DNA from 2 places in the Polaromonas sp. P1_A2 genome. Region 1 is predicted to be linked to the other one. Evidence: predicted binding sites of a transcription regulator. Region 1 holds the regulator's gene; the other holds the start of a gene.

Region 1 (4,453 bases):
CCGGCGGCCACCGCGCGCGCCACCTGCACCGCATGCGACAGCGGCCGGGTGATGCTGCGCACCAGCAGCCAGGCCAGCAGGGCGCCCAGGCCCAGCGAGACCACGCTGCAGACCACCAGCAGCAGGCTGATCCTGGCGCGCAATGCCTCGCCGCGCTGCGCCGCGTCGTCCAGCAGTTCGCGTTCGGTGTCCACCATCTTCTGCACGCCGGCCAGGTAGTCGCGCGAGGTGGGTTCAAAACGTTCGTTGAAGATGCGGTTCGCGCCCTCCATGTCGCCCGCCTGCTTGGCCTTGCTGACGTCCTCGCGCGCGGCCAGGTAAACCTTGCGCAGCTCGCCGACCTTGTCGAAGAGCTGTTTTTTCTCGGGCGTGTCCATTTGCTGCTCGAGGAATTTCTGCAGCTCGTTGGTGTTTTTGATCGAGGTTGCCGATGCCGGCGCGAAATACGCAACCAGGCCGACATCGCTGCTCTTGGCGATGGCCGCGGCGCGCTGTATGCCCGCGGTGGTGTGGCGCAGCCAGTCGGAGCCGGCCCGCTCGGTCTTGATGTTCTTCTCGACCATGGCCTTGATTTCCTCGCCCAGCTGGCTGAGCTTGAGGACGGCCAGCACGCTGCTGGTCACAAACAGCGCAAGAATAAGGCCGACCACGACGGCCAGGCGCTTGCCGATGGAGAGATTGCCTAAAAACATGATGGGAACTCCAAAAACAAAAAGGGGTGGCCGCTCAGGATGCGGCGGCGTTGATCAGGGCCATGTCGCTGCTGGACATCAGCTTGTCGATGTCGACCAGGATCAGCATGCGGTCGTCCAGCGTGCCCAGGCCTATCAGGTATTCGGTGTCCAGCAGCGCGCCCATCTCCGGCGCGGGCCTGACCTGGTCGGCGTCCAGCGTGATCACGTCCGAGACGCTGTCCACCACCATGCCCATCACGCGGCTGGCGATGTTCAGGATGATCACCACGGTGAACTGGTCATAGCTGGGCGTTCCCAGATTGAACTTGATGCGCATGTCCACAATCGGCACGATGATGCCGCGCAGGTTGACCACGCCCTTGATGTGCTCGGGCGCATTCGCGATGCGCGTCACCGTGTCGTAGCCGCGCAGCTCCTGCACCTTCTGGATGTCCACGCCGTACTCTTCATGGCCCAGCCTGAAGGCCAGGAATTCGAGGGCCTTGCCGGCGGATGCGGGGCTGTTGTGTGTCTCGTGCATACGCACTCCTTTGGAATCAATGGACATCTGTCTCTACCGTGTATCTATCGTGTATCTATCGGCCGGCCTGATGAAAACTCAAGAGCTACTCACCAGGCCGCCCTGGCGTTTGGATGAATTCATCTCCGCGGATGGCATGGCCTTCGCGGCCCGGGGCCGTGCGGCCGCGGCCGGCTTGCGCGGCGCCTCCTGCAGGCCCAGCGCGTCGGCCAGGCCGGCGCGCAGCCGGCTGATGGCCTGGCTGTGCAGCTGGCAGACGCGCGACTGGGTCACGTCCAGCACCGCGCCAATCTCGCGCAGGTTCAGCTCTTCTTCGTAATAAAGGCTGAGCAGCAGCTGCTCGCGCTCGGGCAGCTGGCCTATGGCGGCGATCAGCTGGCGCCGGAAGTCGCCCTGCAGCAGCTGCGTGAGCGGCTCGTCGGCCAGCACCTTGTCACCGTGGTCCTGGCGGTCCAGGAAGCTGCTCTCGCCGGCCTCGCCGTCACCGCGCTCAAAATCTTCGTAGTAGACAAGCTGGCAGCCGTGTATCTCGTGCAGCAGCTGCTGGTAGGCCGCCAGCGGCAGCTCCATGGCCTGGGCGATCTCGCTTTCAGTGGGCACGCGGCCCAGCTTTTGCTCCTGCGCGCGCACCGCCATGGACACGCTGCGCGAAGACCTGCGCAGGCCGCGCGACACCCAGTCGTTGGCGCGCAGCTCGTCGAGCATGGCGCCGCGTATGCGCTGGCTCGCGTAGGTCTCGAACTTCGCGCCCTGGTCGTCCTGGTATTTTTCGGCGGCGTCCAGCAAGCCCATCATGCCGACCTGTATCAGGTCGTCCAGCTCCACGCTGGCCGGCAGCCTGGCGATCAGCTGCAGCGCCAGCCTGCGCACCAGCGGCGCGTGCTGCGCCAGCAGCTCCGACGGGGCGGACTGGGCCATCTTTCCCTGGGGGGTGTACATGGAAGGATTCCTCCTGCTTCTTGAACGGTCGGGGATCAGGCGGCGGCCGCGTGCAGGCTGTGCACGCGCGGCGCGCTGTCTGCTTCGGCGGCGGGCTGCACCGGCCAGCGCAGCAGCGCCGAGGCCAGCCGGTAAAAATCCGCCGCGGCCGGGCTGCCCGGAAAGGCCTCGACCACGCTGAGGTTGAGCCCGCTCGCCTCGGCGAGCTGCGGGTCGGCGCTGATGCAGCCGGCCGGCTCCAGCGCCAGGCCCAGGTAGCGGCTCGCGGCCCCGGCCAGGTTGGCCAGGATGCGCTGCGCTTCGGCCTCGTCGGCCGCGTGGTTGACCAGCACACGCACGCGCCGCAGCCCATGGGCCTGTTGCAGCCGCTTGATGCAGGCGTAGGCGGCGGTGATGGCCTGGGCCTCCGGCCGCAGCAGCACCACCATCTCGTCGGCCCGGGCCGCGAGCGGCGACAAGGTGCCCTCTTCGCCCAGCACCGCGTCCAGCAGCACCAGCCGGCCGCGGCGCCGCGACGGCCCCGAAGGCGCATTGCCGCGCTCATCGACCAGGCGCACGTCCTGGCCCAGGCGCGCCAGTGCCGCCGCGAGATTCAGCGTGACGCTGCTCACACCCGCGGCCGGCGCGCCGGCGACAAAGGCCAGCAGCCGGCCCGGGCTGTTCGCCATGAGGCGCCTGAGCCCGTCGGCCTGGTCGCTGCCCGGTGTTTTCATGGGTCCGTCCTCAGCCGCGCGCGGCGGGCATGTGTGCCGGCAAGGGCGAGTCCACGCCCTCGGTCTCCAGCGCGTCCAGCAGCACCAGCAGCTTGCCCAGGCCTTCGAGCAGCACGGCGGCCGGCACGGGCCGGCCCGCTTTGGGCGCGCGCCCGGCCAGCTGCGCGAGCGCAGCGCGTGCCGTCTCGGCCCAGCCGTCCTGCAGGCCCTGCAGCAAAAACACCGTGGCGCAGGCCTGGCCGGCAATCAGCCGGCGCGCAGGCACGGCCGCCGCGTCGAGCTGGCCAATGCCCTGCCCGAGCAGCTTGAAATACGGTTCGGCGGCGCTGCGCCAGGCCGGCCACTGCGCCATGCGCTGCGCCGGCACCCGCACGGCTTCGCCGGCCAGCACATAGCTGTGGGCCAGCAGCTTGCCGCTCTGGGCATCGACCATGCGCCTGACCACGCAGCGCAGCACCGGCAGGGGCGGCTGTGTGCCCGGCGCCATCTCACCCAGCCCGGGCCGCAGGCTGATGCGCGCCTCGGCCACCGACATCAGCGCCGCCTTCTTGCGGTAGACCACAGGCTGGGCCGTGCCGAAGTCCAGGCCCGCGGCCAGCTTGCCCAGCGTGCCGCGCGCGCCGGTGTCCGCATCGACCATGCGCATCGCCGAGCTGCCGGCCGCCGCCCAGGCGCGGCCGTCTTTTTGCCACTGGCGGATCAAGCCGGCCTCGGGCACTTGCGCGAACAAATGGACCACCGTCTTGCCCAGCGCAGGCTGCAGTGCCCACCCTGCCGGCCGTGCCGGGTCCGCGTGGCCTTGCAGCGGCGCCGCAAACACCTGGCCCGTGCGGTCCGACAGCAGCAAGGTAGCACCCAGCCCCTGCGCCGCTTCGCTGCCGCGCGCTTCACCGGACACGGCCAGCACATGGCCGTCGCACAGCGCGGCGCTGTCCTCCACGGCCCGGGACAACAGCGCCCGCGACACGTCCTGCGCGTCACCGGCATCCGCGGGGCCGGAAAGCTGGCGCCACAGCGCGCGCGTTTCCTCAAACCCTATGCCGCCCTGCGACAACGCGGCCGCGTTGGCGGCCAGCTCCTGCGCGTTGTGCGTCAGGGCATTGATCAGTTGCCGGCATTGCGCGCGCAGGCGCTCGCTGGCGGCTTGCGCCTCTTGGTCAGCGGCCGCGGGTTTGTCCTCCAGCCCGGACTCGCCGGGTACAAACAGCGCGCTGCGGCTTTTCGCCTGGAACACGCTGTCGACCAGGGCGCGGCCGTCGGCCGGCGCCAGGTGCTCGGGCACCTGCTGGCCGCTGGAGATGTAATGCACCGGCAGCTGGTGGCGTATCGCCATGTCGATCAGCGCGCCCGGGTGCGTGGCCTCGTCGACCTTGGTGAAGATGCAGCCGGCCAGGTCCCATTCGCTATCGGTGCCGCCGGCCTTCTCGCCATGGCGGTAGGCCTGCACCACTTCGTTCAGCGTGTCGCCGTGGCTGGAGGCATTGAGCAGCAGCAGGCGCTTGACCGGCCGGCTCGCGCCGCTGAGCATGGCGATCTGGCCGGCGACCGCACGGTCGCGCTGGCTCATGCCCACGGTGTCTATCAGC
Region 2 (4,453 bases), on a different contig from region 1:
TGCCGCTGCTCGCGGCGTTCGCGCTGTTCCTTCTCCAGGGCCTGCGCCTGCGCGCTGGCCGCTTCAACCGGCTTGGCATCAATGTCCGCGTCCGCAGCGAACGCCGCCGCCGGCGCGGGCTGCAGGTGTTTGCGCAGCAGCGGCCGCAGCACGGCCAGCCACAGATAAAGCGCCAGCAAGCCCAGCAGCAGGTATTTGCCCGAGGACTTGGCGATCTCGATGTTCTCGGGCTGGCGCCACAGCGGCAGCTCGGGGGTTTCGGTGTCGGCGGCAAAGGGGCTGTTGACCACGTTGAGCGAGTCGCCGCGCTCGGCGCTGAAACCCATGGCCTGGCGCGCCAGGTTGCGGATCTGCTCGAGTTCGGCCGCCGTCAGGGCCGCTCGTTTGCCGGCGCCCGTGCCCCCGCGGTAATTGACCACCACCGCGACCGACAGGCGCTTGATGCCGCCCGCGCCCTGCTGTGTGTGGCGTATGGAGCGGTCCACTTCGTAATTGGTGGTGACGTCCCTGCGCGAGTTGCCGCCCGTGCCCGCGGCGCGCGGCGCCGCGCCGGCCGAGCCGAGTTCGGCGCTCATCTTGAGCTGGGCCCCGGGGGCCGTACCGGGTGGCGTGCCGGCGGGTGTGCCCGGCTTGATCTGCGAAGGCGCGGTGATGGGTGCGACCGGGTCCGGCGGCGGCTGGTTGGTCAATGCGCCGGGCACGCCCGTGGCCGGACCGCCGCCCCCCTGGCCGGACTCGCTGGACTGCTGGCTGCGTATGGCGGCGGTGCCGGGTTCCTGGTTGGGGCGGAATTTTTCGTCGGTGTTCTCGACGACTGAAAAGTCGATGTCGGCGGCCACCTGCGCATGCACATTGCCCGCGCCCAGGATGGGCTGCAGGATGGCTTCGATGCGGCGGATGTAGCCCTGCTCGATTTCCTGGGTGTATTTGAGCTGGCTCACGTCCAGGCCGCGCGTGCCGGCGTTGGCCGCCGAGAGCAGGTTGCCGGCCTGGTCGACCACGGTGATGCTTTTGGCCGAGAGCTCGGGCACGCTGCTGGAGATCAGATGCACGATGGCGCTGACCTGGCCTTCGTCGATGCTGCGGCCGCGGTGCAGGCTCAGCACCACGGAGGCGCTGGGTTTTTTCTGGTCGCGCACGAACAGCGAGGGCTTGGGCAGCGCCAGGTGCACGCGCGCCGACTCGACGGCGGAAATGGAATTGATGGAGCGCGCAAGCTCGCCTTCGAGGGCGCGCTGGTAGTTGACCTGCTCGGCGAACTGGCTGGTGCCGAATTTCTGCGCGTCCATCAGTTCAAAGCCGACGGTGCCGCCCTTGGGCAGGCCCTGGGCGGCCAGGCGCAGGCGTGCCTCGGGCACCTTGTTGGCCGCCACCAGCAGCGCGCCGCCGCCCTCGGTGAACTTGTAGGGGATGTTCATCTGCTGCAGCGACGCGATGATGGCGCCGCCGTCGCGGTCGGACAGGTTGCTGTAGAGCACGCCGTAGTCGGGCGCGCGGCTCCACAGCCACAGCGCGGCGACGGCGGCCACCGCGGCGGACGCGCCCAGCATCAGCGGCAGGCGCGGGTTGGCGCGCAGCTGCGCCAGCCATGGCGGTGCTTTGGGCAGGGCCGTGTCGGCGCCCAGTGCGGCGGAGTTCACGCGCTCACCCGGCCGCCGTCAACGCGCCGCGGGAAGGCGCGGCGATGAAGCGGAGGCTGCGTGGTGGCCGTGCGGCCGGAACAACAGTTGGCATACAACAGGTCTTATTCAATGACTGAGGCGATGAAGCGAAGAGGCGACCGGCATCCGCGCACGGGAGGGGTGCCGGGCGGGTCCTTGTGAAGAATTGTCAGAGCCGCTCGGGCTTCCCGATCCGCCGAATAGCCGGGGCTTTTGCCGTCTTTTGGCCTGATGCGCGCGCCGGCCCCGCCGCTACGCTTCATGCCGTCATCCAACCCAGGGGCGCGCACGCGCCTGAAAGAAACACCATGGCTATTTCTTCGATCGAGTCCGTGCTGCAGCAAATGCGCGCGCTGGCCCAGGCTTCGGCCCCTTCAGCGGCGCAAGGCGGCGAGGCCGCTGGCGGCGGCTTCGCGGGCGAGCTCAAAAAATCGCTGGACCGCATCAGCGAGACCCAGCAGAACGCCTACAGCCAGGCCGAGGCCTTCGAGCTGGGCAAGCCCGGCGTGGCGCTCAACGACGTGATGGTCGACATGCAAAAGGCCAACATCGGTTTCCAGATGGGCCTGCAGGTGCGCAACCGCGTGGTCGCGGCCTACCAGGAAATCATGAACATGCCGGCGTGATGAGGGGCGGGCGCGAATTATTTTCGGCCGCCCGCTAAAGGTTTGAATCGGCCCGGCCGATAAGCTGGACAACGGTGGCTTGCAGACTGTCATGGCAGGCAAGGCCAGCGTGACGGCAAGTTAGCCGGAGTCCACAACCTATGTAATCAGGAGTCCCTCATGGCCCAAGTCATCAATACCAACTCGCTTTCCCTGCTCACGCAGAACAACCTCAACAAGTCGCAGTCTTCGCTGAACACGGCGATCCAGCGCCTGTCCTCGGGCCTGCGCATCAACAGCGCCAAGGACGACGCGGCCGGCCAGGCCATCGCCAACCGCTTCACGGCCAACATCAAGGGCCTGGCTGTCGCGCAGCGCAATGCCAACGACGGCATCTCGCTGGCGCAGACCACTGAAGGCGCGTTGACCGAAATCAACAGCAACCTGCAGCGCATCCGCGAACTGGCCGTGCAGTCGGCCAACGGTTCCAACTCGGTGGCCGACAAGGCTTCGATCCAGGCTGAAATCACCCAGCGCCTGGAAGAAATCGACCGCACCTCGGCACAGACCGACTTCAACGGCGTGAAAGTGCTGGCCGCCAACAACAAGCTGAGCATCCAGGTCGGCGCGAACGACGGCGAAACCATCGACATCAACCTCAAGCAGATCGACTCCGCCAGCCTGAAGATGACCGGCTTCTCGGTCGCCAGCAACGCGCTGAACGTCAGCGCGGCAGCCCTCACGGTCGACCCAGGCGCCGGCGCACCCGTTGCCACCGACCTGAGCGCCGTCGCCACGGCCCTGACCGCAGCCACCGGCTCCACGGTCAACGCTGCCGACCTGTCCCTGCACAACGTGCTGACCGCCGCCGGCGCCCCCACGGCGAACTGGGTGGTCAAGAGCGGTGACGACTTCTACGCGGCTTCCGTGGCGCCCGCCACCGGCGCCGTGACGCTGAACACGGCCACGGTCGATTTCACCGATCCCGCCAACGGCGTCGCGGCCGCCGTGACCCTGACGACCCAGCCCGTCAAGGTCGGCACCGATGCCGCCGGCACCGTGACCGCCTTCGTCTCCATCCAGGGCAAGAACTACGGCCTGGCCGGCATCCAGGCCGCGCTGACCGACACCGGCGCAGCCGGCAGCAACACGGTTGACGGCACCGACATCGTGCTGAGCGGCGCAACGCCCACGGCCGAATTCGCCGGCGCCGCCACCGGCAACGCGCTCAAGAAGATCGACGCCGCCCTGAAGGTGGTGGACGACCTGCGCGGTTCTTTGGGCGCGGTGCAAAACCGTTTTGACTCGGTGATCTCCAACCTGGGCACCACGGTGACCAACCTGTCTTCCTCGCGCTCGCGCATCGAAGACGCGGACTACGCGACCGAAGTGTCCAACATGACGCGCGCCAACATCCTGCAACAGGCCGGTACCTCCGTGCTGGCCCAGGCCAACCAGACGACCCAGGGCGTTCTGTCCCTGCTGCGTTAATCGCGCAAGGCGCGCCTTTTTCGGAAGGCGCGCCCTCGCCGTGTGCAAGCCAGGCGGCTTCGGCCGCCTGCGCTACGCACTCCCGCTTGGGGCACCAGGCGGGAGTGCCTAGCGATTTTCCGAGGAGAGCCCCGCATGACTATTTCCGCCAACGCCGCCAATGCCGCCACGACCGCGACGGCCGCCGCGTGGCGCGATGCCGCGCCGCTGCCGCCCGCCCCTTCAGCCCGCGCCGGCGCGGCCCGCGAGCTGCCGGCCGAACCCCCGCCCAAGGCGCAGCCCGAACGCGAACGCAGCGCGCTGGCCGAGATCAACGAGTCCTTGCGCATGTCCTCCATCGGCGTGCAGTTCGAGTTCGACAAGGAGGCCGACACCATGGTCGTCAAGGTGGTCGACGTGGAGAGTGGCGAGCTGATCCGGCAGATGCCTTCGGAAGAGGTGGTGCGGATTTCGCGCGCGCTCGGCAAGCTACAGGGCCTGCTGGTCCACCAGGCCGTTTAGTGCCGCTCAAAAACCCTCCCGGCGTTGTTGCGTCGCCTTGCCGTGCTGCTGCACTGTCTGCGGCGACGCGCCTGGCCAGGACCGCTTCGCTGGGTTGTGTGGGCAGCACTTTCATTCAAGAAGATTGAGGAATATTTCATGGCATCGATTTCAAGCCTGGGCGTCGGGTCCAACCTGAACCTGAACGACCTGCTC

What was found. Region 1 encodes FliA, which starts transcription of late flagellar genes. Its sites were predicted from a motif close to CTAAAGTTTNNNNNNNNNNNGCCGNTA; they were not measured.
Region 2: AC1D09_RS15965 (FliC/FljB family flagellin) is a predicted target of FliA. The motif match lies at 2,323-2,349, and genes of this name have one in related genera.

What each region holds. Positions count from the first base shown of each region.
Region 1 is NZ_JBFTZI010000006.1:182,876-187,328, reverse strand. Features, by position in the region: gene AC1D09_RS21545 (methyl-accepting chemotaxis protein) at 1-692, opposite strand, end outside; gene AC1D09_RS21540 (chemotaxis protein CheW) at 727-1,215, opposite strand; gene AC1D09_RS21535 (RNA polymerase sigma factor FliA) at 1,294-2,154, opposite strand; gene AC1D09_RS21530 (MinD/ParA family ATP-binding protein) at 2,190-2,867, opposite strand; gene flhF (flagellar biosynthesis protein FlhF) at 2,878-4,453, opposite strand, start outside.
Region 2 is NZ_JBFTZI010000003.1:836,738-841,190, reverse strand. Features, by position in the region: gene fliF (flagellar basal-body MS-ring/collar protein FliF) at 1-1,640, opposite strand, end outside; gene fliE (flagellar hook-basal body complex protein FliE) at 1,970-2,287, shown strand; gene AC1D09_RS15965 (FliC/FljB family flagellin) at 2,447-3,757, shown strand; gene AC1D09_RS15960 (flagellar protein FlaG) at 3,893-4,258, shown strand; gene fliD (flagellar filament capping protein FliD) at 4,397-4,453, shown strand, end outside.